4 regions of the Pseudoalteromonas sp. NZS100_1 genome follow, and region 2 is predicted to be linked to each of the others. Evidence: predicted binding sites of a transcription regulator. Region 2 holds the regulator's gene; each other region holds the start of a gene.
The links. Region 2 encodes sigma-54, which starts transcription at its own class of promoters, with help from an activator protein. Its sites were predicted from a motif close to GTTGGCACGNNNNTNGNNT; they were not measured.
Positions count from the first base shown of each region.

Region 1: a site for sigma-54 is predicted at 1,776-1,794, ahead of I6F66_RS15520 (diacylglycerol kinase family protein). Genes of this name have one in related genera too.
Region 3: a site for sigma-54 is predicted at 1,858-1,876, ahead of I6F66_RS15720 (BON domain-containing protein). Genes of this name have one in related genera too.
Region 4: a site for sigma-54 is predicted at 1,962-1,980, ahead of fliE (flagellar hook-basal body complex protein FliE). Genes of this name have one in related genera too.

Region 1 covers NZ_JADYXN010000025.1:44,865-48,014, forward strand. Annotated here, with positions in the region: gene I6F66_RS15515 (DMT family transporter) at 1-598, shown strand, start outside; gene I6F66_RS15520 (diacylglycerol kinase family protein) at 636-1,505, opposite strand; gene I6F66_RS15525 (hypothetical protein) at 1,833-1,973, shown strand; tRNA gene I6F66_RS15530 (tRNA-Ser) at 2,193-2,283, shown strand; tRNA gene I6F66_RS15535 (tRNA-Ser) at 2,336-2,428, shown strand; gene I6F66_RS15540 (DUF4124 domain-containing protein) at 2,921-3,150, shown strand, end outside.
Region 2 covers NZ_JADYXN010000004.1:38,274-41,423, reverse strand. Annotated here, with positions in the region: gene lptA (lipopolysaccharide transport periplasmic protein LptA) at 1-260, shown strand, start outside; gene lptB (LPS export ABC transporter ATP-binding protein) at 257-982, shown strand; gene I6F66_RS03870 (RNA polymerase factor sigma-54) at 1,052-2,551, shown strand; gene hpf (ribosome hibernation promoting factor) at 2,578-2,865, shown strand; gene ptsN (PTS IIA-like nitrogen regulatory protein PtsN) at 2,870-3,150, shown strand, end outside.
Region 3 covers NZ_JADYXN010000026.1:12,037-15,186, reverse strand. Annotated here, with positions in the region: gene I6F66_RS15730 (mechanosensitive ion channel family protein) at 1-446, shown strand, start outside; gene I6F66_RS15725 (hypothetical protein) at 687-1,370, shown strand; gene I6F66_RS15720 (BON domain-containing protein) at 1,464-1,784, opposite strand; gene srmB (ATP-dependent RNA helicase SrmB) at 2,057-3,150, opposite strand, start outside.
Region 4 covers NZ_JADYXN010000001.1:140,949-144,098, reverse strand. Annotated here, with positions in the region: gene I6F66_RS00700 (PAS domain-containing sensor histidine kinase) at 1-400, shown strand, start outside; gene I6F66_RS00695 (sigma-54 dependent transcriptional regulator) at 397-1,863, shown strand; gene fliE (flagellar hook-basal body complex protein FliE) at 2,020-2,352, shown strand; gene fliF (flagellar basal-body MS-ring/collar protein FliF) at 2,373-3,150, shown strand, end outside.

The sequences.
Region 1 (3,150 bases), on a different contig from region 2:
TTTTGGTAAGCCAATCTCAAAACGAATTTATACAGGTGCTGTACTCGCTGTATTAGGTATTACGTGTCTGTTTTGGCCACAGTTACAGCAGTTCGACTTGAGTAATGGTGCATTGGTCGGGTTACTACTTGCCCTTGGTGGCACCTTTGTGGCTTCATTAGGAAATATGGTAAGCGTTCGTAATTCTCGTAAACAAATTGGTGTATTGCAAGGCAATGCATGGGGCATGTTATACAGCGCTATAGGCTTGGCTTTATATGTATTAATGAACGATGTGCAATTTAGTTTAAACGCTCCACCAAGTTACTGGCTATCACTACTTTATCTATCAATATTTGGCACTGTAATCGCTTTTGGTTGCTACTTTGCTCTACTTAGAAATATAGGCCCTGAAAAAGCCAGCTACGTTATTGTTTTATTCCCACTAGTGGCAGTAACACTGAGTAGCTTTTTTGAAGGCTTTGAATGGCACGCAAATACCTTTGCAGGATTTAGCCTAGTGCTATTAGGTAACGCCATTGTGCTTACCCCAACAAAACGAATTAACGCCTTTTTAGCTAATAGAGCAATGGCTAAAAGTGGCTCCGTCCCCAGTTAGACGCGTTATTAACGCAACTAACGTAAAAGCGCCTACCCTACTGTAGGCGCTTTTTTATTGGCATATGAAAAAGTAAAGCCTGCCCATGTACACTAATAACGGCAGGAGTTTTATCTACCAGTTCACCATCTGCTTCAATCAATAACCCTTCAGTTTTTATGGAAGCTGTATTTAAGCGACTGTAGTTAAGGTTTTTTATATGCTGATGGCGCTTAAAAAACAACTTCATAAAGCTTATTACGTTATAAAAAAGCCCACCCGATCGCATTTGATAACACTCAAGCAGCCCATCAGTTAAATCTGCTTTTGGCGCTATTTCTAGACCACCACCAAAGTACTTATGATTAGCAAATACGGTAATTAAATTTTTATACTGCCTAACATCGTTATTAAACGTACCTTGTAACTGCTGAGCTTGATAATAAAATAGCTCCTTAATGCTCGTCCAACTGTAATCAAAAGATGAAAAACTAGCTTTAGCATTAATCGCTTTAACTACATGAGCATCAAACCCTACCCCTGCAATATTAATAAAATAGCGACTATTAATTTTTCCTACATCAATTGCTGTCGGTGTATTAAATAATGCCTTTCGCCAATCATCTTCTTTGCAACTAAACCCTCTCGAGAAATCATTACCTGTACCGCAAGGCAATAATGCTAACGTACAGCTACTCCCTATTAACGCATTAACCGCCAAGCTCAATGTACCGTCTCCGCCAAGTACAACTACTTTGGTAAATTTACTGAGTAGCAACCTTATTTGAGCGCAGTCATTGTTAAAGTTTCCTGTTGTAGTAAACATACAATAAGAAAAACTGCGTTTTTTACAGATGCTTTTAAGCCACATTAGTGATTTTTCATTCTGTTTTTTTGTACTTGGTTTAATAATTATTAGTAGTGACAAGCTTTTGTTTCCAACAATGTATTTGAGAACGAATAAAAAAGAGTTTAATTGAGTTTTTTTAATCTGAATAACTAGTCAAAAAAGGTTGTGTAAAATGCATATAAATAAATAAAAACACACACAAATACCAGTATTGGTGAGAGTAACGCCGATTTTATTTTAACTATTTATGCAAAAACCATAATAAAAAACACTGAACCGCACGTTAATAAAATAAATAAGGATTAGTTTAACTAATCCGTCAGGCTCAATTTTTATCGTTGTCTTTTTAATCAAACAACGTGCAAAATGCACGCGATTTCAACATATACAACCCGGAGCAAAATAATGAAACCAATTAACACATTAAATCAAACAGCAGCAGCTCAAGTAGCAGTTAAACCAACTAACCGTAAAGCAAGAATGTTAGCTAGACTTAACACTATTGGTAAAAGACTAGCACTTAGCGGCGCAGCTCAATATAAATAATCACCCAACCATGATTATTTTTCGGTGCAGCGAACACTCAACCACTAAATGAAGTCACTTATTTAGCTCCCCCTTGTTTGCTGCAACCTATTTATTTTATTAAAAATTGCCTTAATTTCCCCTTATTTACAAAAAAAACCTCATTTACGTACGTTTTTTAGGCAAACAGTCATTTTGCTATTTACACAGCGGTATCACCTAAGTATTATTCTGCGTCACGGAGAGATGGCAGAGTGGTCGAATGCACCGGTCTTGAAAACCGGCATGGGTTTATAGCCCATCTAGGGTTCAAATCCCTATCTCTCCACCATATTTTAATTGGTGGTTTTTTTTACTTCCATCAATACAAACGGTTATGCGTTGGAGAGGTGTCCGAGTGGCCGAAGGAGCTCCCCTGCTAAGGGAGTATAGAGTTTGTAGCTCTATCGAGGGTTCGAATCCCTCCCTCTCCACCATACTTAATTTAAACCACTTAGTTGTGGTTTTTTTGTGCCTAAATTTTAACACCAGTACAAAATAGGGAGGGTGAGAACCCTCGACTGGGTTCGACAAAATGTCTGGAACATTTTGGGCCGCTGCAAGCGTCGCGCAGCGATTGATTACATGGATGTAAGTAAGTCTATCCCTCCCTCTCCACCATACTTAATTTAAACCACTTGATTGTGGTTTTTTTGTGCCTAAAATTTAACACCAATACTAAATTGGGAGGGTGAGAACCCTCGACAGGGTTCGACAAAATGTCTGGAACATTTTGGGCCGCTGCAAGCGTCGCGCAGCGATTGATTACATGCAAGCAAGCAAGTCTATCCCTCCCTCTGGACCATACTTAATTTAAACCACTTAATTGTGGTTTTTTTGTGCCTAAAATTTATAAAAACTAAACAAATTGTGCCTAGTAATAACTTAGGGCATTATTAACACAACTTTAGCCACTTTTAGGTTTAGCTATGATCCGGTTCATATTGCTATCAGTTTGCGCGGCAGCACCATTTTTTACCTTGGCACAAAGTACAACAGTGTATAAGTGTGTAATTAAGGGCGTTCCTACCTTTAGCCAAACGCCTTGCGCTAAAGATGCACAAGTTATTACTCTTAAAGATATAAACGTAATTGAAGCATACAAAAGCTCTACGCCCGGTAAAGGTATTACCGACACCTCTGTGGATGACTACTTAGA
Region 2 (3,150 bases):
AAAAGCAATCAGATGGCACGACTATGAGCGCCAGTGCTGACGAAGTACGTTATGATGTATCTAAGCGTTTTTTAACGCTTGTTGGTAATGCACAAGTATCGCAAGCGGGACAAAAAATAAATGCTAAAAGCATTACCTACGATATAGAGCAGCAGCTAATCAGTGCCGAAAAAGATGAAAACTCAACTGACCGCGTTCACACAATTTTAGTACCAATCGAGACTAAAAAAAGTAAAAAAAGCGACAAAGGTCAACCATGAGCACATTAAAAGCAGAGCTATTAGCAAAGAGCTATAAAGGCCGTGAAGTTGTAAAAAACGTCGGCCTTGAAGTCAAAGCTGGCAGTATTGTTGGCTTACTTGGCCCTAACGGCGCAGGTAAAACTACCACGTTTTATATGATAGTAGGACTTGTACCTAGCGACAAAGGTAAAATATCGATAGACGATAACGATATTACTCTTTTACCTATGCATAGTCGTGCTAGATTAGGCATTGGCTACTTACCGCAAGAGTCTTCAATATTCAGAAAGCTGACTGTTTATCAAAACTTAATGGCCATTTTAGAAACGCGCAAAGAGTTAAATAAACAAGCTAGAGAAGACACTCTCGATAAATTATTAGATGAATTTAGCATACAACACATTCGTGATAGCCAAGGTATGGCATTGTCGGGTGGCGAACGTCGTCGTGTTGAAATAGCACGTGCGCTGGCAGCAGATCCTAAATTTATATTACTGGATGAACCATTTGCAGGTGTTGACCCGATTTCGGTATTAGACATAAAGAAAATAATAGAACATCTTAAAAATCGTGGGATTGGTGTATTAATTACCGATCATAACGTAAGAGAAACCCTTGATGTTTGTGAAAAAGCCTACATTGTTTCTCATGGGGAGCTGATTGCATCAGGTACTCCAGAACACGTATTAAATGATAAAACAGTACGCGATGTTTACTTAGGCGAGCAATTTAGGCTGTAACATTTACGCCATGTCTTTAAGCATCTGCTAGTATTAATTATAACAACATAAAAGGATTGTTAGAGATACATGAGGCAATCACTACAGCTGCGCATGGGCCAGCAACTTACAATGACTCCACAGCTGCAACAGGCTATTCGTTTGTTGCAACTCAGTACATTGGATCTCCAGCAAGAAATACAAGAAGCTCTCGACAGCAACCCGCTATTAGAGGTTGAAGAACCAGACTATTCCGAAGACGCTGCAGGTAAAAACGAGCAAAAAGCAGATACAGATGACATAACTGTTAGCGCATCTGCCGATGATGCTCCAAGCGAATACGAACAAGATAGTGGTGAAGCACTTGCAAAAGACACGCTAAGTGACGACATGGCTATGGATGTTAGTTGGGATGAGTACATGAGTGCCGCCCCAGCAGCATCATCGGGTCCGATGCCTGAAGACGAATCAATATACCAAGGCGCCTCTACTGAAACGCTTCATGAGTATTTAATGTGGCAATTACAACTAACGCCATTTAGCCCTACCGATGAAGCCATTGCTATTGCTATTGTAGAAGCCGTCGATGATTCAGGCATTTTAACACTAAGCTGCGAAGAAATTTTAGAAAGCTTTAATCAAGAAAACGAAGAAGATAACGAAGTTGAACTTGATGAAATTGAAGCAGTATTAAAGCGCATCCAACTGTTTGATCCTGTCGGTATTGCTGCACGTAGTTTACAAGAGTGTTTATGTATTCAACTTAACCAGTTTGATAAAGAAACACCTTACATTAATGAAACGAAAATGATTTTAACCGAGCATATTGATTTATTAGCAGCTCGTGACTATCGTACATTAATGAAGAAGACTAAGCTCAAAGAAGAAGAGCTTAAAGAAGTAATGACATTAATACATACTCTTAGCCCTAAGCCTGCAGATACTATTGTAAGAGAAGAGTCTGAGTATGTTATTCCTGATGTGTCAGTTAAAAAAATTAAAGGCCGCTGGGTTGTTGAGTTAAACCCAGATAGCATGCCTAAAATTCGTGTTAATAGCCAATACGCTGCAATGTCTCGCACTGTAAAATCCAGTGGTGACAGCCAGTTTATTCGCTCGCATTTACAAGAAGCTAAATGGTTTATTAAAAGCTTAGAAAGTAGAAACGACACGCTATTAAAAGTAACAAATTGTATTGTTAAGCAACAACAAGGCTTTTTTGAACACGGTCCTGAAGCCATGAAACCAATGGTTTTAAATGATGTTGCTGAAATGGTAGAAATGCACGAATCAACAATTTCGCGCGTAACAACCCAAAAGTATATGCACACACCCCGTGGTATATTTGAGCTTAAATATTTTTTCTCAAGCCATGTAAGCACCGAAAACGGTGGTGAATGTTCATCTACAGCAATCCGTGCGCTTATCCGAAAATTAATCGCAGCAGAAAACTCAGCAAAACCATTGAGTGATAGCAAAATAGCGGATATATTGGCTGAGCAAGGAATTAAAGTAGCGAGACGTACAATCGCAAAATACCGCGAATCTCTGGCTATTCCACCGTCAAATCAGCGTAAAAGTTTGATTTAAGACGCAAAAAAAAGAGGGTAATGCTTATGCAACTAAACTTAACTGGTCGTCACGTAGAATTAACCGATTCACTAAGAGACTATATTAATACCAAATTTGCGAAGCTAGAAAGACACTCTGATCATATTAATAATGTTCATGTCATTCTCGATGTAGAAAAATTAAATCAAAAAGCAGAAGCCACCATACACGTAAGCGGTGCTGAGCTATTTGCCTCTACAGAACATCAAGATATGTATGCCGCCATTGACTCGTTGATCGACAAGCTCGATCGACAAGTAATTAAACACAAAGAGAAGCTTGCTCGACACTAATATGATGAAATTAAGCTCACTTATATGCCAGGACTGCAGCAAAGCTGCGGTCCTTTTTAATAGCAAAAAAAGAATTTTAGAGTTCATTAGCGAACTTGCTCACGACAAACTTCCGTATTTACCGCAACAAGATATTCTTAATGCTTTAATGAGCAGAGAAAAATTGGGTAGTACAGGTATAGGGCGTGGCATTGCGATTCCTCACGGAAGAATGAGCGGCGCAGAAGAGCCATTAGCTTTAGTGCTCGTTAGTGAAACACCAATAAATTTTGATGCTATAGATAA
Region 3 (3,150 bases), on a different contig from region 2:
AAGTATTATTTAGAAATGTACTAAAAAATTACACCACGCTAGGTGTTAGGCGCATAGAAGTACCTGTAGGTATTTCGTACGGCGACGACATAGAAAAAGCAAAGGACGTCATCGTCGAAAAAATAAATGAATTTGACTTCGTAATACGTAAAGACGAAACCGCTGTATACGCCGAAGGTTTTGGCGACAGCAGCATTAACTTACTGGTGTGGTTTTGGATTAAATACCCAGGTGAGCCTGACTTTATGACGGTACGCCACAAAGGTGTTGTTGCCGTTAAGCAGGCACTCGATGAGGCTGACATTAGTATTCCATTCCCAATTCGTACTTTAGATTTTGGTATTAAAGGCGGCGAAAAACTCGATGCCATGATAAGCGACAAAATAAGCCAGCAGTCATCAAATAAAGACAGTAGCGACGGTACTGACTCTAACCAAAGTGAGTAATTTAGTTAAAGCTCATTAGGCAAAAGCATTGGGAAATAGTTACTTACCAACAGCGCATTTTTACAGAGTAAAAAATGCGCTTTTTAATTAGTTCAAGTCACTTTTCTTTATTCATTAATTATTTTCTCCAGCAGATTTTGTAACGTATTTTTTATAAGGTAAGTTTCCCTTTTATCTATTTATTATGCAATTATTGGTTATACAAGGTGTATTTTTTTTAGATATTAGGGTTACAAACAAATGAAGTTAAGGATTAAATGGTTTACAAAAATAATTTTATTTTCAAGCCTAGTTATTAGCTTTATTTCAGTAGGTAACGAATATAATGCTAAATATGATGTGAGTTATAAATTAAATATAGATAACAATACCGCTGAAATACTTTTTCTCGATAAAAACAAAAACCTTACCTCTACATTAATCTTACCAAATAAAGCGGCATATATTGAAAAAGAGAAGTTACGAGAGTTTTGTAGCTCAGATGATGTTTTATGCCCTAGAAAAAGTTATGAAAGTAACGTTATCACTTGGTCACCTGATAATGAATATTTAGCTGTGTTTGTGGGTAATACAAAAGGGTTTTGGTTTATCCCCAGTAAAGAGATAACAAAAGCCGCATTCAATAAAAATAATGTAGTTAAAGTCGGCGTACATACTCAAAACGATAAAATAAATATTGCTCTATTTCATGGCGCGGCAGGATGGGTTGATAATCATCATTACGTTTTTTCAGCGGGTTTAAGTGGTGACAATTTTGTTTATAAGTTTAACCCAAAAACAAAGGAACTTAAGGGTTTTCCTTTTGAGCTAAATGAAGATTCTACGGTAAGCAGTTTTAAAGAAGTTTTTGTTGAAAGTTTTAATTCACAAAAAAGTAGTTTTAAATTAAGTGATGTTATTCAACAACTAGATAAATTGAAATAACTACAAAAAATAAACATAAAAAAGCGCAGCTTGTGTTGGAGTAACAAGCCGCGCTTATGAATTAGTTATACAAATAAGTTTATGTGGTGCGTATTAAATAACGCTAATTTTGTTACGAATGATTTTAACCCCATCCATATTTTCTAAAAACTTTTGAGCCAGTGCGCGCTGAAAACCAGTTTGTGCTTCACCGTATAAATCTACTTCACCATTTTTTACCTGCACGCGAATATCACTTAACGCTAGGTTAGGATTAGTTCGTAGGGTGTTGGTGATAGCTTGTTGTAAGTTAGGTTGAGTGGCTACACTGCTTACTACGGCCATGTTGGTTGCTGCACTTACTTTTGTAGCGCAAGCTAATAAAAATAAACAACAAAATGATACTAAAGCGATAGTTAACTTGAAGCGGTTCATAACTTAATCCTTACATTACGGTGAATAGTGCAGCCACAATATGGAAATTCCATCGGCTAGGTTATCTTTGTAGTTACAATTTCGGTGCCAATATTAACGCTATGAAATATAAGGGGATTTTATTAAGTGGGAATTCAGGTGGGCAAAAATTACATTTAAATGAGTATGAGTTACATGCTTGGGTTACATATGTAACAGGTACAAACAGCAGAGCCTGCAAGGCTTGCATTAAAAAGCCGACAAAAGTCGGCTTAGTATAAAAATGTTTTAGGTTACTTTTTCTTTTTAACCTTAGCCTTTTTCTTGGCTTTCATTTTTACTGGATCTTTACGTTTTTTAGCCGGTGGCTTAGCTTCTTTATGCTGTGGCTCGACACCTCTAATTACACGGCGTTTTAATTTTTGTTCAACGTAGCGCTCTACTTTATATAAAATACCAATATCGTGTGCTTCAACTAGCGATATTGCTATCCCTTTTTTACCAGCACGGCCAGTACGACCAATACGGTGTACATATACGTCGGCAGTACGCGGCATATCAAAGTTAATAACGTGGCTGATGTCAGATACATCAATACCACGTGCAGCTACGTCGGTAGCAACTAATATGCTTGTTTTGCCACTGTGGAAGTTTTCCATGGCTTTCATACGTTTGTCTTGTGGCATTTCGCCGCGTAACCACGCCGCTTTTACATCATTAGTTGTAAGTTCGCCAATCAATGTTTCTAAGCGTTCGCGAGTTTTAACAAACACAATCGCTTTAGTTACGTCAGGGTTTTTTAGCGTATTAACTAATAATTCAAGTTTGTGATGATAATCGTCGGCTAAATGTACCCATTGGTGAATTTTAGCTTTTTCTTTACGTGACGATTCGGCTTCTAATAGAGCTGGGTCGCTTAATGTTTTTTCAGCAAACCTTTCTACGCTGTCACCTTCAAGTGTTGCTGAGAATAAAAAACATTGGCGACGATTTTTAGCTTCGTCACAAATACGGCTCATTTCTTTTTTGAAACCCATATCTAACATGCGATCTGCTTCATCAATAATAAGCATTTCTACGTGTTCAGCATGAAAGTTTTCGGTTTCTAGGTATTCCATTAATCGACCTGGTGTGGCGATTAAAATATCATTATTTTTTTCAAAAATTTCTTTATGCGTGCCGTAGTTAATACCGCCTGTTACTACACCAATTTTTAGGTGTGTGCGTTTAGCTAGCAGTTCACATTGTTCATGAATTTGATAAGCCAGCTCACGAGTCGGGGTCATAACGAGTACGCGCGCAAAACCAGGGTCACGACGTGGGAAATCCAGTAAGTACTGAATAGCCGGAATTAAAAATGCCGCTGTTTTACCTGTACCAGTAGGCG
Region 4 (3,150 bases), on a different contig from region 2:
TGAGCTGGATGTAAGCTTACCAGAGCCAGATATACAAATAGTCGGTAATAAAACGGCATTGGCCAGTGCTATTCAAAATCTTGTGCACAATAGTATTCAAGTTATTGGCGGCGGTGCAAAAGTAAAAATTAGCGCACAAAGAGATTTAAAAGATTTAGATATGGTTCGTATTAGTGTGAGCGACAATGGCCCAGGTGTTGATTTAAGCCAAAGCGATAAAATTTTTGAACCATTTTTTACGACTAAAAGCCAAGGTACAGGTTTAGGGCTTGCTGTAGTTAGCTCAGTGGCTAATGCGCACCAAGGTCGTGTTGATGTGACCAATAATACGCAGGGTGGTGCCTGCTTTAGTTTGTTACTGCCTATTAAAGCAACATCTAAACTAGAGGGTTCATTATGAGTAACACTATTTTAGTTGTCGAAGATGACGCAGGGCTTCGTGAAGCCTTAATAGATACCCTTGAAATGTCGGGTATTGAATGTGTTGCAGCCAACAGTGCTGAGCAAGCAATGTTACTGCTTAAAAAAGATCAATTTTCGCTTGTTGTAAGCGACGTGCAAATGGGCGCAATGAGTGGACTGGATTTACTACGCAGTATTAAATTAAACCACCCTGATTTACCTGTATTGATGATGACGGCGTACGCCACAATTGACGATGCGGTAGAGGCCATGCGCCTAGGTGCAATTGACTACATGGCTAAACCATTTGCACCTGAAGTGCTGTTAAATATGGTGAGTCGTTATTTGCCTGAAAAAGCAAAAGAAACCGACGGCCCCATTGTTGCCGACCCAACTAGTATTCAATTATTGGAGCTTGCAAGTAAAGTAGCACGCTCTGATGCAAGTGTAATGGTACTTGGCCCAAGTGGTTCAGGTAAGGAAGTACTCGCTCGTTATATTCATGATAAGTCGAGCCGATGTAATGAGCCATTTGTGGCGATTAACTGCGCGGCTATTCCTGAAAATATGCTCGAAGCCACTTTATTTGGTTATGAAAAAGGGGCTTTTACGGGGGCGATTCAAGCATGTCCGGGTAAGTTTGAGCAAGCACAGGGCGGGACTATTTTACTTGATGAAATTACTGAGATGGACTTAGGGCTACAAGCAAAGCTGTTACGCGTACTGCAAGAACGTGAAGTAGAGCGTTTAGGGGGTCGTAAAACAATCCAGCTCGATGTACGTATTTTGGCAACCAGTAATCGTGATTTAAAAGAAGCCGTGTCTGAAAATCAGTTTAGAGAAGATTTATATTACAGGCTTAATGTTTTTCCACTAATGTGGCGACCATTGTGCCAACGCCCTGGCGATATTATTGTATTGGCTAAGCATTTAATTGAGCGCCATATAAGTAAAAGCAAAGAGCCCATGGCATATTTAGATAAAGCTGCTGAGCAAAAGTTATTGGCTCATGCGTGGCCTGGCAATGTGCGCGAACTTGATAACGTTATACAGCGTGCACTTATATTGCGAAGTGGCGATACAATAAACGAGCATGCTATTTTTATCGAAAACTTAGTATCTAATAACTTTGTTATGGAGCCATCATTGGCACCAGCGCAAACAGTATCGCCAACAGAATTAGCTCACGCAGATAAAGGCGTTGATAAAAGCACGCTAAGCTCTGCATATTATGATGAAAAATTGCATGCCGAGGATGAGCCTAAGCAAGGTTTACTAGCGGCAGATACCGGTAGCTATAAAGATGAGCTTAAAGACAAAGAGCATCGCATTATTTTAGAAACTCTTGCGCGTTGCCAAGGCAAGCGTAAAGACGTTGCCGAAACGTTGGGCATAAGCCCACGAACTTTACGTTATAAACTAGCGCAAATGCGCGATTTAGGTATTTCACTTCCTGCATAACCTCCTATAAACCCTAAGTTTGCAGTGCAAGCTTAGGGTTGTCAAAACTCTGACTAACACAAATTAAAGTTAACCTATTGTATTTTAATGATTAATTATTTGGCATGCTTTGTGCTTTATTACTTATAAGAGTTCACTGCGTGTCAGAGATAAATTATGAAAATTCAAAACAGTGCTGTATTTCAAGAAATGCAATCAATGGCTTTAGAAGCCGGCCGTAATAATCAAATAAATAAATTGCCGACTCAAGTTCAACCTACTTCTACTTCCCAGTTTGGCGACATGCTAAGTGATGCACTAAATTCAGTGCACGGATTACAACAAGATGCCGCTCAAAAAGTAACAGCAGTTGAGATGGGTGATCGAAGTGTATCGCTTGCTGAGGCGATGATTGCTTCTCAAAAATCGTCAGTTGCTTTTGAGGCTACAGTACAGGTTCGTAATAAACTTGTTGAAGCTTATAAAGAAATCATGAACATGCCTGTTTAATTAGGTAGTGGAGAATTATTGTGGCGCAATCTAACCAATCTACAGACCTAGCACTTGCTGGTGGCGGTATTGACCAAAGTGGTGGTGATGATCAACAAGAACAAAAGTCAGGCTACTTAAGTGCTTTAAATGGTGTTGATGTATTGCGCCAAGTAACATTGGTTATAGCATTGGCTATTTGTTTAGCTATCGCGATTTTTATTATTATTTGGGCTCGTCAGCCAGATATGCGCCCGTTAGGCAAAATGCAAACTGAAGAGCTTATTCAAACGCTCGACTTTTTAGATGCGCAACAAATTGAATATCAACTAGATGGCAACGTTGTGTCGGTTGATGAAAGCGAATACCAAAATATTAAATTGTTAATGACCCGCGAAGGGTTAGAGCAAGGGCCAGCATCTGGCTCTGATATAATTATGCAAGATATGGGCTTTGGTGTAAGCCAACGCTTAGAGCGCGAACGCCTAAAACATGGCCGTGAACAGCAATTAGCACGGACCATTGAAGAGCTTAATAATATTACTCGCGCTAAAGTATTGTTAGCCATTCCTAAAGAAAACGTATTTGCCCGCAGAGAGAAAAAACCATCCGCTACAGTTGTATTAACACTCAAACGTGGACGCTCACTTGACCGTGAAGAAGTAGACTCTGTTGTTGATATGATTGCTTCGGCAGTACAGGGTTTAGAGCCTATGCGAGTTACTGTTACCGATCAAAATGGTCGATTACTAAATTCAGGTTCGCAAAGCTCATTAGCAGCACGCTCTCGTAAAGAATACGATTTAGAACGTAAGCGCG